2 regions of the Serratia sp. ID 25-353 genome follow, and region 2 is predicted to be linked to the other one. Evidence: predicted binding sites of a transcription regulator. Region 2 holds the regulator's gene; the other holds the start of a gene.

Region 1 (6,763 bases), 730 kb from region 2:
CAGATCGTGGTGGACGCTGCCCGCCGTCTGCTGTAATCGCCATTCCCTCAATGGGCCGCCGACGCGGCCCGTTTTTCCATTCGCGGCGAATCTGTTACGGTGATACTCCTCAGCGCTGCGCCGATGGCTGCCGCGCGTTGTCATAACAAAAACAACGAGGACGTTTATGACCGCCCAGATCCTGCTTCATCCTTCGCTCGCGCCGCTCGACGGCGGCATCAATTTCCGCGACTTCGGCGGCAACGGCGTGGCCGACGGGCGCCGCATCAAGCGCGGCCTGCTGTTCCGCTCCGGTTCCCTCGAGCGGCTGACGGAAAACGACTGCACCTTTCTCGCCGGCGTGCCGGTGCGCTCGGTGCTGGACTACCGCGATGCCGACGAGGTGCAGACCAAGCCGGATATTCTGTGGAGTGGCGCCGATTATCACCACGTGCCGGCCAACCCGCTGAGCAGCGAAGTCAACGCCAACCTGGAGAAGCTCACCAACGAAACGTTGGCCGCTTTCGACGCCCGGGCGTTCATGCTGGAGCTGTATCGCCGCCTGCCGTTCGGCAATGCGGCCTATCAGCGGCTGGCGCAGCTGTTGAGTAATCCTGGCGGTGGCGCCATCGTGCAGCACTGCGCGGTCGGCAAGGATCGCACCGGGGTCGGTTCGGCACTGGTGCTGTTCGCGCTGGGGGCCGATGAAGCGACGGTGCTGGAAGACTATCTGCTGACCGAAACCACGCTGGCCACTTTCCGCGAGCAGATGCTGGATCAGCTGTCTATCAAGCTGAATGCAGCGGCGCTGGAGCAATTCGCCTACGTGCTCAGCGCGCGCGAGGAGTTCCTGATGACGGCGTTGGGCTGCATCCGTCAGCAATACGGTTCCACCGACCGTTGGCTGGAAGCGGAATACGGCCTGGGCGCGGCCCAGCGCGAAGCGCTGCAGGCGTTCTACCTCGAGTAAATCGCCGCGCGTTTAGCCGGGGTTTAACTCGCCCCGGCCTATCCTAGGCGGCGAATTATCGCGTATCAGGAGCCCCGCATTGAGCCTCAATGACGTTATCAACTGGGTCAGCGACGTCGTGCGTCAGCACGAAGGCTGGGCCATTCCCATCATCTTCTTCCTGGCGTTCGGCGAGTCGCTGGCGTTTTTGTCTCTGCTGCTGCCGGCCACGGTGATCCTGCTGGCGCTGGGCGCGCTGATCGGCGAAAGCGGCATCGCCTTTTGGCCGATTTGGGCCGCTGCCGCCGTCGGGGCGTTTTTCGGCGACTGGCTCTCTTACTGGATCGGCTATCACTATCAGGACCGCGTGGCGCATATGTGGCCGCTGTCGCGCAATCCACAACTGCTGGCGCGCGGCCACGCGTTCTTTGAACGCTGGGGCGTGCTAGGCATCTTCATCGGCCGCTTCTTCGGCCCGCTGCGCGCCGTGGTGCCGCTGGTGGGCGGCATTTGCGGGATGCCGCAGCGTTATTTCCAGTTGGCCAACGTCACGTCGGCGATGATCTGGGCGTTCGGCATTCTGGCGCCGGGGGCATTCGGCATCAAGTGGCTCAGCCAGTGGCTGGGCTGATTTCTCGCTAAATTGCGCAGTGCCGCGCAATATTGTGCGCGGCGGGCAAAATCAGGCTGGACATCCATACAGCCTCCCCTTAACGTGACGGGCAATGGGCGTGCGAAACGCCGGAACGGCAAGGTGCAACAGGAGGCAGGGTGGATACCAGTCTGATTTATGGGATTGGCGGCGTAACGATCGGCATGCTGTTGGGGTGGCTGATCGCCAGTCTGCGGGTGCAGCAGACGAATGCGCAACATGAAACCGAGCTGCGGTTGCTGGAGCAAGCGTTGCAGCAGGCGCAGCAGGAAACGGCGGCGCGGCAGGAGGCTCTGCAGCGCCACGAGCAGCAGCTGCGGCAGAGTGAGCTGGAGCTGCGTAACCTACACAGCCAGCTGGCGGCCGGACATGAGAAGTTGCAACAGCTCAACCATTGGCGCAACGAATGCGAACTGCTCAATCAGGAACTGCGTGCCCAGCGCGAGGTTAACAGCGCGCAAGAGGCCGAGCTGCGCGAAGTCACCATCCGTCTGGAAGAGACGCGCATGGCGGCGGAGGAGAAGCAGCGCCTGCTGATCAACAGCGAACAACGCCTCACCACCCAGTTTGAAAACCTCGCCAACCGCATTTTTGAACACAGCGGCCGCAAGGTGGACGAGCAAAATAAGCAAAGCTTGGATCGGTTGCTGCTGCCGCTGCGTGAACAGCTGGACGGGTTCCGCCGTCAGGTGCAGGACAGCTTTGGCCAGGAAGCGCGGGAACGCCACACGCTGACGCACGAGATACGTAATCTGCAGCAGTTGAACGCGCAGATGGCGCGCGAGGCCATCAACCTCACCAAGGCGCTGAAAGGCGACAACAAAACGCAGGGCAATTGGGGTGAAGTGGTGCTGAGCCGGGTGCTGGAGGCTTCCGGTCTGCGCGAAGGGCACGAGTATGAAACGCAGGTCAACGTGCGGGTGGATCACCAGAGCCGCATGCAGCCCGATGTGATCGTGCGTCTGCCGCAGGGCAAGGACGTGGTGATCGACGCCAAGATGTCGCTGATCGCCTACGAGCGCTATTTCAACGGCGAAGACGAGGTGGAGCGCGAAGCGGCGCTGAGCGAACATATCGCCTCGCTGCGCGGCCACATTCGCATGCTGGGCCGCAAGGACTATCAGCAGCTGCCGGGGCTGCGTTCGCTGGACTATGTGCTGATGTTCATTCCGGTCGAGCCCGCCTTCCTGCTGGCTATCGATCGCGAGCCGGAGCTGATCAGCGAAGCGCTCAAGCACAACATCATGCTGGTTAGCCCGACTACGTTGCTGGTGGCGCTGCGCACCATCACCAACCTGTGGCGCTATGAACATCAAAGCCAGAACGCCCAGCGCATAGCCGATCGCGCGGCGAAACTGTATGACAAGATGCGGCTGTTCGTGGACGATATGTCCGCACTGGGGCAGAGCCTGGACAAGGCGCAGGGCAGTTATCGTCAGGCGATGAACAAACTGAGCGAAGGCCGTGGTAATCTTATCGGCCAAATTGAAGGTTTCCGTGCGTTGGGGGTTGAGGTCAAACGGCCGATCAACCCGCTGCTGGCGCAGCAAGCCGGCGCGCAACACGATGAAGCGGAAGAGGCGAACGACGATGATGTCGCCGCGCTGCCGCAGACGAAAAACGATGACGATACCGCCGGGGAACCGGGCTTCGTTTCGCACGGCTGAGGCCGTGGCGAGGTGGGGTATTCTCCAGGCTTCTGGTACACTCATCCACACAAAATTGACTGAATAGCAGGCAGGACAATGGCAGATCAACCGCAGGAAACCACCGATTTCGGTTTTCGCACCGTCGCTCGAGACGAAAAACAGGCCATGGTGGCGGACGTTTTTCATTCGGTAGCGGCAAAGTATGACGTGATGAACGACCTGATGTCGTTCGGCATCCACCGTATCTGGAAGCGTTTCACCATTGACTGCAGCGGTGTGCGCCGTGGGCAGCGCGTGCTGGATCTGGCCGGCGGTACCGGCGACCTGGCGGCCAAGTTCTCCCGTATGGTTGGCGAGCAGGGGCAGGTGGTGCTGGCGGACATTAACGATTCGATGCTGAAGATGGGGCGCGAGAAGCTGCGCGATCGCGGCATCGTCGGCAACATCAATTACGTGCAGGCCAACGCCGAAGCGCTGCCGTTCCCGGATAATTACTTCGATTGCATCACCATCTCCTTTGGCCTGCGCAACGTCACCGACAAAGACAAAGCGCTGCGCTCGATGTTCCGCGTGCTGAAGCCGGGCGGCCGCCTGCTGGTGCTGGAGTTTTCCAAGCCGCTGCTGGCGCCGCTGAGCAAAGCTTACGACGCTTATTCCTTCCACGTGCTGCCGAAGATCGGCGAGCTGGTAGTGAAAGATCCGGACAGCTACCGCTACCTGGCGGAATCGATCCGCATGCACCCCGATCAGGAAACCCTGAAAGGCATGATGGGCAACGCCGGTTTTGAAAACGTCACCTATTTCAACCTGACCGGTGGGATTGTCGCCCTGCATCGTGGCTTCAAGTTCTGAGAGGGAGATGCCGATGCTGTTTACCCCTCTGCTGACCGGTGCGCTGGAAACCTCGCTGAATAACCTGCTGTTTCGCGATCGCAGCATGAAAGCCGCTCGCCAACGCCTGGCGGGCAAGGTGCTGCGCATCGAACTGGAAGAGCTGGCTTCACCACTGGTGCTGGTGTTCAGCGAACTGCGCGTGGACGTGCTGGGGCAGTCTGAAGACAGTGCCGATTGCACCGTGCGCAGCCGCATTCCCGCCTTACTGAAACTGCGCGACCGCCAGCAGTTACCGGTGCTGATGCGCAGCGGCGAATTGGCGGTGGAAGGTGATATTCAGGTGGTGCAACAGCTGGTTGGCCTGCTCGATCTGGCGGAATGGGATCCGGCGGAGTGGCTGGCACCCTATATCGGCGATATCGCCGCCCAGGGCATTACACAGGCGCTGGGAAAAGGCGCCTCGCTGCTGAAAGACGGCTTTATGCGCCGGCAGCAGGACATGGCGGAGACGTTGACGGAAGAGTGGCGCCTGGCGCCGGGGCCGTTGGAAGTGGTGTGGTTCAACGAGGAAGTTGATGCACTCGCCCGCAGCGCGGAAGCGCTGTCTGCCCGCATGGACACGTTGGAGGGCAAGCGATGACCCCAGGCGAACTGCGACGTTTGTATTTTATCGTCCGCGTTTTTCTCAGCTATGGATTGGACGAGCTGATCCCGACAATGCGTTTGACGCTGCCGCTACGCTTCGGCCGCCGGCTGTTGTTCTGGATGCCGAATCGGCACAAGGACAAGCCGCTGGGTGAACGCCTGCGGTTGGCGCTGCAGGAGCTGGGACCGGTATGGATCAAGTTCGGCCAGATGATGTCGACCCGCCGCGATCTGTTTCCGCCGCAGATTGCCGATCAGCTGACGCTGTTGCAGGACCGGGTCGCGCCTTTCGACGGCGCGCTGGCGCGTAAACATATCGAACTGGCGATGGGCGGCCCGCTGGAAACCTGGTTCGACGATTTCGATCAGCAGCCGCTGGCCTCTGCCTCGATCGCGCAGGTGCATACCGCGCGGCTGAAAACCACCGGCCAGGAAGTGGTGCTGAAGGTGATCCGGCCGGATATCGGGCCGATTATCAAGGCCGACGTGCGCCTGATGTACCGATTGGCAGGTTGGGTGCCGAAGCTGTTGCCGGACGGCCGCCGTCTGCGCCCGCGCGAAGTGGTGCGCGAGTACGAGAAAACCCTGCTGGACGAATTGAACCTGTTGCGCGAAGCGGCCAACGCCATTCAGCTGCGTCGTAATTTCGACGGCAGCCCGATGCTGTACGTACCGGAAGTTTATTCCGACTACTGCCGTGAAAGCGTATTGGTGATGGAGCGCATCTACGGCATTCCTGTCTCGGATATCGCCACGCTGGAGCAGCAGGGCACCAACATGAAACTGTTGGCGGAACGTGGCGTCCAGGTGTTCTTTACCCAGGTATTCCGCGACAGCTTCTTCCATGCGGACATGCATCCCGGTAATATTTTCGTCAGCTACGAACATCCGGAAGATCCTTGCTATATCGGCATCGACTGCGGCATCGTCGGCTCGCTGAACAAGGATGATAAACGCTACTTGGCGGAAAACTTCATCGCCTTCTTCAACCGCGATTACCGCAAGGTGGCGGAACTGCACGTCGACTCCGGTTGGGTGCCGCGCGACACCAACGTGGAAGACTTCGAATTCGCCATCCGCACCGTGTGCGAGCCGATTTTCGAGAAACCGCTGGCGGAGATTTCCTTTGGCAACGTGCTGCTGAACCTGTTCAACACTGCGCGCCGCTTCAATATGGAAGTGCAGCCGCAGCTGGTGTTATTGCAGAAGACCTTGCTGTATGTTGAAGGGCTGGGGCGTCAGCTCTACCCGCAGCTGGATCTGTGGACCACCGCCAAGCCGTTCCTCGAGAGCTGGCTGCGCGATCAGGTCGGCATTCCTGCCGTGGTGCGCGCGCTGAAAGAGAAAGCGCCGTTCTGGGCGGAGAAGCTGCCCGAACTGCCCGAGCTGTTTTACGACAGCCTGCAGCAGCATAAACTGTTGCAACAAAGCGTTGATAAGCTGACCAACCAAATGCAGGCTCAGCGGGTTCGTCAGGGGCAGTCACGTTATTTGTTCGGCGTTGGCGCTACACTCTTGGTAAGCGGCACGCTGTTGCTGCTGGGGCAAATCGAGGTGTTTCCCGCCTGGATGATGGCCGCCGGCATCGTATGCTGGGTGATTGGCTGGAAGCGAACCACCTGATTTAATTCGTTACTCTGGTAAAGTCGGCCCTATAATGCGGGCTGGCTTTAAAAGACCCTTTGAAATTAGAGGTAATTAAAATGGGCGGTATTAGTATTACGCAATTGTTGATCATCGCAGTGATCGTGGTGCTGCTGTTCGGTACCAAAAAACTGCGCACGCTGGGCTCCGATCTCGGCGCCTCGATCAAGGGCTTCAAGAAGGCGATCGGCGACGATACGCCGTCGACCCCTAACACGGCTGAGAAAAGCAGCCTGGATGACGCTGATTTCTCGGCCAAGCCTATTACCGATAAGCAGCCGGAAGTGAAACCGGAAGAGTCGAAGAACAAAGAGCAGGTATAAACCGTGTTTGACATTGGGTTTAGTGAGCTGCTGCTGGTGCTGGTGATCGGCCTGGTTGTTCTGGGGCCGGAACGGTTGCCGGTCGCGG
Region 2 (6,763 bases):
TCTGCCTGGTGTTGACGCTCAATGCGATGACCATCTGGCTGTCGCTGGCGGCGCTGGCGCTGGCCTGGATGTATCCGTTCATGAAGCGGGTGACCAACCTGCCGCAGTTCGTGCTGGGCGCCGCGTTCGGCTGGGGCATTCCGATGGGTTATGCGGCGGTCAGCGAATCGCTGCCGCTCAGCTGCTGGCTGCTGCTGCTGGCCAACATCTGCTGGACGGTGGCCTACGACACGCTGTATGCGATGGTCGATCGTGACGATGACCTGAAGATCGGCATCAAATCCACCGCTATCCTGTTCGGCCGTTATGACAAGCTGATCGTCGGGCTGCTGCAGTTCGCGACGCTGCTGCTGCTGGTGTGGGTCGGTTATCTGGCGCAGCTCGGCGGGGCGTTTTACTGGTCGCTGCTGCTGGCGGGCGCGCTGTTCATTCACCAGCAGAAACAGATCGCCGGCCGCGAGCGCGAGGCCTGTTTCAAGGCCTTCCTGCAGAACAACTATGTCGGGCTGGTGGTATTTATCGGCATCGCGCTGAGCTATCTGCCGGCGTAACGATTCCTCTTCGCAAGAAAAAAGGCACCCCGTGGGGTGCCTTTTGTATTTCCGCGCCGGGTGAAATCACTCGTCTTGCTCTTCTTCCGCATCGGCCTGCGGCAGGACGTTGGTCTCTTCCGGCATGTTGACGCTTTCGATGGTCAGCTTGATTTCCGGCGTGATCAGATCGCTCAGCATGTTGTACACCTCGAGGGTGTGCTCGCGGATCGCATCGCCGCTGTCGTTGATATAGCCTTCTTCGCGCAGCGTCGCCACCAGGGTGGAGAACACCGCCTTGTCGAAGAACTCCGGCGCGTTGATGCCGTGCAGCACCGACAGACGTTGCGCCATGATGCGGCTCTCTTTCTCCAGCGCGCCGCGGTTGATGCTCGGGTTAGCGCTGAGGATCGACATGGTGATGGCGTAGCGTTGCAGGGTTTCGCGCACCCCGGCGGCCAGCAGCTGCAGCGGGCGAATGCGTGCCGGGTTCAGCACCAGCTCGTCGCCTTTGTCGCAGATCAACTGTTGACGGATCAGCTCGTCAATCATCGGCCGCAGCACCTCCGGCAGCTGTTCCTTGTCGTTATGCAGGAACAGCTCGGCTTTCAGCATCGGGTAGATCATGCCGATCTGGCGCAGCAGCTCGGCGCGCGACACCCGGCGGTGATGCATTACGATGCTGGCGATCAGCGACGGCAGCACCAGCAGGTGGTGGATGTTGTTACGGTAATAGGTCATCAGCACCGCCTGCTCACGCGGCAGGATGATGATGTCGCCGATGTTGTCCTTTTCCACCTCGAACTTGTTCATGTTCAGCGCGTGATCCAGCAGCTCGTCCGGCGTTTGCGTCGGCACGGTGACGTCACGCGCGTAAGGCGCATTGCGCATCAGCTGCAGGTAGCACTCCAGCTGTTCGACCAGCTGTTCGCGGGTCAGCGAACGCTGGCGCGAGGCCAGCAGCGCGGTGGAACACAGGTTCATGGCGTTGGCCGCGGCGGCGTTGTTGATACGCACCATGATCTGGCCGGCCAGATCGTTGACCGTCGGCGTCAGCCAGCTTGGGCGCTGGGCTTCGATCGGATCGATCGACTCGCGCCACTGCGGCACGTTCTGGTTGAGGTAAGCCGTCAATGGCAGCGGTTCGCCGAAGTTGACGTAACCCTGGCCCAGATTGCGCAGCTTGCGCAGGCCGCGCAGCATTTGCAGCAGGCTCTCTTTTTCCTTGGTGGCGCCACGCAGCTCTTTGGCATAGGTGCCCACTTCCATCACGTGCTCGTAACCGATGTAGATCGGCACCAGCGTGATCGGACGGGTGCCGCCGCGCAGCATCGCCTGGATGGTCATCGACAGGGTGCCGGTCTTCGGTTCCAGCAGGCGCCCGGTGCGGGAACGGCCGCCTTCCACGAAGTATTCCACCGAGTAACCGCGGGTGAACAGCTCGCCGAGGTATTCGCGGAACACCGTCGAGTAGAGCTTGTTGCCCTTGAAGGTGCGGCGGATGAAGAACGCGCCCAGGCGACGGAAGATCGGGCCGGCCGGCCAGAAGTTGAGGTTGATGCCGGCGGCGATGTGTGGCGGCACCAGGCCCTGGTGATACAACACGTAGGACAGCAGCAGATAGTCCATGTGGCTGCGGTGGCAGGGCACGTAGACGATCTCGTGGCCGTCCTGCGCCAGTTGGCGCACGCGCTCGGCGTTGGTGACGTTGATGCCCTGATACAACCGGTTCCAGGTCCAGCTCAGCACGCGGTCGGACAGGCGCACGGTTTCGTAGGAGAAATCGGCGGCGATCTCTTCCATCAGCGCGATGGCGTTCTGCTGGGCTTTCTCGTGCGAGATCTTCTTGCTGCGGGCCTCGTCCTCGACCGCTTTTTCGATCGCTTTGGACGCCAACAGCTTGTTGAACAGATCCTGACGGGCCGGCAGGCTCGGGCCTACCGCGGCCAGGCGCTGACGCGAGAAGTGCATGCGCGCCACGCGCGCCAGTTTCTGCGCGATGGTTTTATCCGTGCCGTGCTCGGTGGCCATGCGGCGCAGCGAAACGGTGTTGGAGAAACGCACGAAGCTGTCGCGGCCGAGCCACAGCACGGCGAAGAATTTCTGCACGCCATTCAACAGACGCAGGTGCGGCGTGCCGTGGCCTTCGCGGCCCGGCGAGCGGCCGAACATCACCGAAACCGGCAGCATCTGAATGTCGAGATCCGGATTGCTGCGATGCAGATCCAGATAGTCGTGGAACAGCTTTACCGACTCTTCTTTCGGGGTGTAATAGCGGAACACGCGCGGGCCGTCGTGAATGAACACGTAGCTCGGCAGCACGGTGCCGTCGATCTCCAGCGAGTTGAGCGGATCGGGCAGATCCTGCGCCAGGCACTGGGTGCGCAGCGTCAGCAAATCCGCCTTGGAATTGTAAGGTAAAACATACAGAATCGGCCGTGAGGGATCCAACCCTAGCTCGGTAACCGGATCTGAAGGGATGACCTTACTTCTTACCAACAATTTAAGTGGTAAATTCAATATTTTATAATAAATTTTACGCCAACCTGACATAACAACGTGAAGCCTCTTGTTAGCAATGCGCCGCAAGCATACCAGAAACTGGGTAGCAGATCTGTGGTGTTCGAAAACCGAGAGCCGTCAGCGCGGACTGTTCTAGACTCTTTTTATTATGACCGACCTCTGAGAAAGGCACGAAAACATGGCAAACCAAGCAACCGGACTGACCCGCATCATCAAGGCCGCCGGCTATTCCTATAAAGGGCTTTCCGCCGCCTGGCAACACGAAGCGGCGTTCCGCCAGGAACTGGTGGTCACCCTTCTGGCTATCATACTGGCTGTCTGGCTGGATGTGGGTGCGATAGCGCGCATTTTATTGATCGGATCGGTAGCGCTGGTGATGATCGTCGAGATCCTGAACAGCGCGATCGAGGCGGTGGTGGATCGGATCGGCAGCGAACATCACGAGCTGTCCGGCCGGGCCAAGGACATGGGATCGGCGGCGGTGTCACTGGCGATCGTGCTGGCGCTGTTCGTTTGGGGCACGGTCTTATGGCAGCATTTTGGCTGACGAAAGGCGCCTACTGACTGATTTTTATTTATTCTTCGGTTCCCAATCCGCGCTTACCTGTATATACTCACAGCAAGACTGTATAAACAAACAGGGGGCGGAATGAAAGCACTAACTACCAGACAGCAAGAGGTCTACGATCTGATTCGCGATCATATTTCGCAAACGGGCATGCCGCCAACGCGTGCCGAGATCGCGATGCGTCTGGGGTTCCGTTCGCCTAACGCCGCCGAAGAACACCTGAAGGCGCTGGCACGCAAAGGCGTGATCGAAATCGTCTCCGGTGCCTCGCGCGGTATCCGCCTGCTGATGGAAGAAGAAGAAGGGCTGCCGCTGATCGGCCGCGTCGCCGCCGGCGAGCCGCTGCTGGCGCAGCAGCACATCGAAGGGCACTACCAGGTTGATCCTTCCCTGTTTAAACCGAGCGCCGATTTCCTGCTGCGGGTGAACGGCATGTCGATGCGCGACATCGGCATTCTGGACGGCGATCTGCTGGCGGTGCATAAAACCCAAGACGTGCGCAACGGCCAGGTCGTGGTGGCGCGCATCGAAGACGAAGTGACGGTCAAGCGCCTGAAAAAACACGGCAACGTGGTCGAGCTGCTGCCGGAGAACAACGAATTCCAACCGATTGTGGTCGATCTGCGTCAGCAGAATTTCACTATCGAAGGGCTGGCGGTCGGCGTGATCCGCAACGGCGACTGGATTTAATCGCTGCCCCCTCAGTGCCGCCTCTTGTATCAATCGCCCCTGTTCTGGGGCGTTTTTGTTTCTGATTTTGCCCTTCGCCACTGCTACGGGAACGTCTCATCATGCGCTTGATTTCCGCCTTCACCAGCGACACCGATAAAGCCCTGTGGCGCCTGGCCCTGCCGATGATTTTTTCCAATATCACCGTACCGCTGCTCGGGTTGGTGGACACTGCGGTGATCGGCCACCTCGACAGCCCGATCTACCTGGGGGGCGTCGCGATCGGCGCGGTGGCGACCAGCTTCCTGTTCATGCTGCTGTTGTTCCTGCGCATGAGCACCACCGGTCTGGCGGCGCAGGCGCTGGGGGCACAGAACCCGCAGGCGCTGGCGCGCGCCTTTATGCAACCGCTGGTGCTGGCGCTGCTGGCCGGGGTGGCGATCGTCCTGCTGCGGTATCCGCTGATCGAACTGGCGCTGCAGATCGTCGGTGGCAATGGCGAGGTGCTGGAACAGGCGCGGCGTTTTCTTGAAATCCGCTGGCTGAGCGCCCCGGCGGCGCTGGCTAATCTGGTGCTGTTGGGTTGGCTGCTCGGCGTGCAGTATGTGCGCGCGCCGGTGATCCTGCTGATCGTCGGCAACCTGCTGAACATCGTGCTGGATATCTGGCTGGTGATGGGCCTGGGCTGGAACGTGCGGGGGGCAGCGGCGGCAACCGCCATCGCCGAATACGCCACGCTGCTGCTCGGCCTGTGGCTGGCGTGGCGGGTGATGCGCCTGCGCGGTATTACCCTGCCGATGCTGCGCCAGGCCTGGCGTGGCGATCTGCGTCGGCTACTGGCGCTCAACCGCGACATCATGCTGCGTTCACTGTTGCTGCAACTGTGCTTTGCGTCGCTGACCATTTTCGGCGCTCGCCTGGGAAGCGAGGTGGTGGCGGTCAATGCGGTATTGATGAATCTGCTGACGTTCACCGCCTATGCGCTCGACGGCTTCGCTTATGCGGTGGAGGCCCATTCGGGCCACGCCTACGGTGCCCGGGACGACAGCCAACTGCGCAAGGTGTGGCATGCGGCCTGCAGACAGGCGGGGCTGGTCGCGTTGGCCTTTGGCCTGGCGTATGCCGTTACCGGCCAGCAGATCGTGGCGGCGTTGACCTCCTTGCCGGAGCTGCGTGCGTTGGCCGCCCACTATTTACCGTGGCAGGTCATTCTGCCGCTGGTCGGGGTATGGTGCTATTTGCTGGACGGCATGTTTATCGGCGCCACGCGCGGCGCCGAGATGCGCAACAGCATGGCGGTGGCCGCGGTGGGATACGGCCTGGCGCTGTTTAGCATACCGCTGTTTGGCAACCACGGGCTTTGGCTGGCGCTGGCGGTGTTTCTGGCGCTGCGCGGCCTGGCGTTGGGCTGGATTTGGCATCGTCATCAGGTGCGCGGCAGCTGGTTTACCGCTCGCTAGAACGGACGCTGTGCTGGGTTATTTATTAATTTTATTTATGTTTTTGTTCACTTTTGCTTACATGTTTTCAACCCTGGCATTTTTGCGTTAGCTTGTTGTTTATTAGCGTTTTTTGTTTTTATTTTGTTTCTTAATGGTTTTTTATTCTGATATTTGGCTTTTTTATTTCCATATTTAACTAGAATGAATCATGTGGCTGGCGAATGAATGGGAGCGATATTCCTTAAGGTGAAGGGAGTATCGGCCAGAAAAATTTCTGGTTAACCCCGACCGGCGACAGGGATCACTGATTCACCACAGGTTAACGGAGAGACTATGAATAAAGATCAAGCCGACGGTAACTGGAAGCAGCTTAAAGGCAAAGTGAAGGAAAAATGGGGCAAGCTGACCGATGACGATCTGACAGTCATCGAAGGGAAACGCGAACAGCTGGTCGGCAAAATCCAGGAGCGCTACGGTTACCAGAAAGAGGCGGCCGAAAAAGAGGTGAAAGCCTGGGAAGATCACACCAAACACCGCTGGTAATCTGCAGGGCCGCCATTGAAGGCGGCTTGCCCAGCGCAGGCCGGCGTCGCTCTCATCCTCTGGCGTTCCGGCCGCAGGTACAGGGAGGTACCTGACTTCGTCTTACTTCTTCTTGATGGCGATGCTGTGATCGTGTTCGGCGCAGTCATGCTTGCTGTCGCACGCCTCAACCTCCACGCAGCCGGCGCACAGACCGTGCGCTTCCACCACGCTGTGCCGCAGCGCAAATCCGGCTTCCTGCGCCAGCTTCTGCAGCGTTTCTTCTACGCCTTCGGTAGTGCGTTCGGTCACCTGGCCGCAGCGGTCGCAGATAAACAGTGCGGACGTATGCATCGGCTGTTCGAAATGGTGACACAGCACGTAGCTGTTGGCGGACTCCACTCTATGGATAAATCCTTGTTCCAGCAGAAAATCCAGCGCGCGATAGACCGTCGGCGGCTTGGCCTGCGGTTCGGCGACGCGCAGCAGATCGAGCAGGTCATAAGCGC

The links. The regulator LexA, encoded in region 2, represses DNA repair genes until DNA is damaged. The targets are predictions, from matches to a motif close to TNCTGTATGTACATACAGNA.
Region 1: rmuC (DNA recombination protein RmuC) is a predicted target of LexA. The motif match lies at 1,614-1,633, and genes of this name have one in related genera.

The regions. Positions count from the first base shown of each region.
Region 1 covers NZ_CM139236.1:243,876-250,638, forward strand. The annotation lists gene udp (uridine phosphorylase) at 1-36, shown strand, start outside; gene ACYF6X_RS01070 (tyrosine-protein phosphatase) at 167-949, shown strand; gene ACYF6X_RS01075 (DedA family protein) at 1,029-1,559, shown strand; gene rmuC (DNA recombination protein RmuC) at 1,700-3,247, shown strand; gene ubiE (bifunctional demethylmenaquinone methyltransferase/2-methoxy-6-polyprenyl-1,4-benzoquinol methylase UbiE) at 3,326-4,081, shown strand; gene ubiJ (ubiquinone biosynthesis protein UbiJ) at 4,095-4,703, shown strand; gene ubiB (ubiquinone biosynthesis regulatory protein kinase UbiB) at 4,700-6,331, shown strand; gene tatA (Sec-independent protein translocase subunit TatA) at 6,412-6,675, shown strand; gene tatB (Sec-independent protein translocase protein TatB) at 6,679-6,763, shown strand, end outside.
Region 2 covers NZ_CM139236.1:4,608,401-4,615,163, reverse strand. The annotation lists gene ubiA (4-hydroxybenzoate octaprenyltransferase) at 1-551, shown strand, start outside; gene plsB (glycerol-3-phosphate 1-O-acyltransferase PlsB) at 618-3,083, opposite strand; gene ACYF6X_RS22125 (diacylglycerol kinase) at 3,232-3,600, shown strand; gene lexA (transcriptional repressor LexA) at 3,703-4,311, shown strand; gene dinF (MATE family efflux transporter DinF) at 4,413-5,750, shown strand; gene ACYF6X_RS22110 (CsbD family protein) at 6,066-6,275, shown strand; gene zur (zinc uptake transcriptional repressor Zur) at 6,378-6,763, opposite strand, start outside.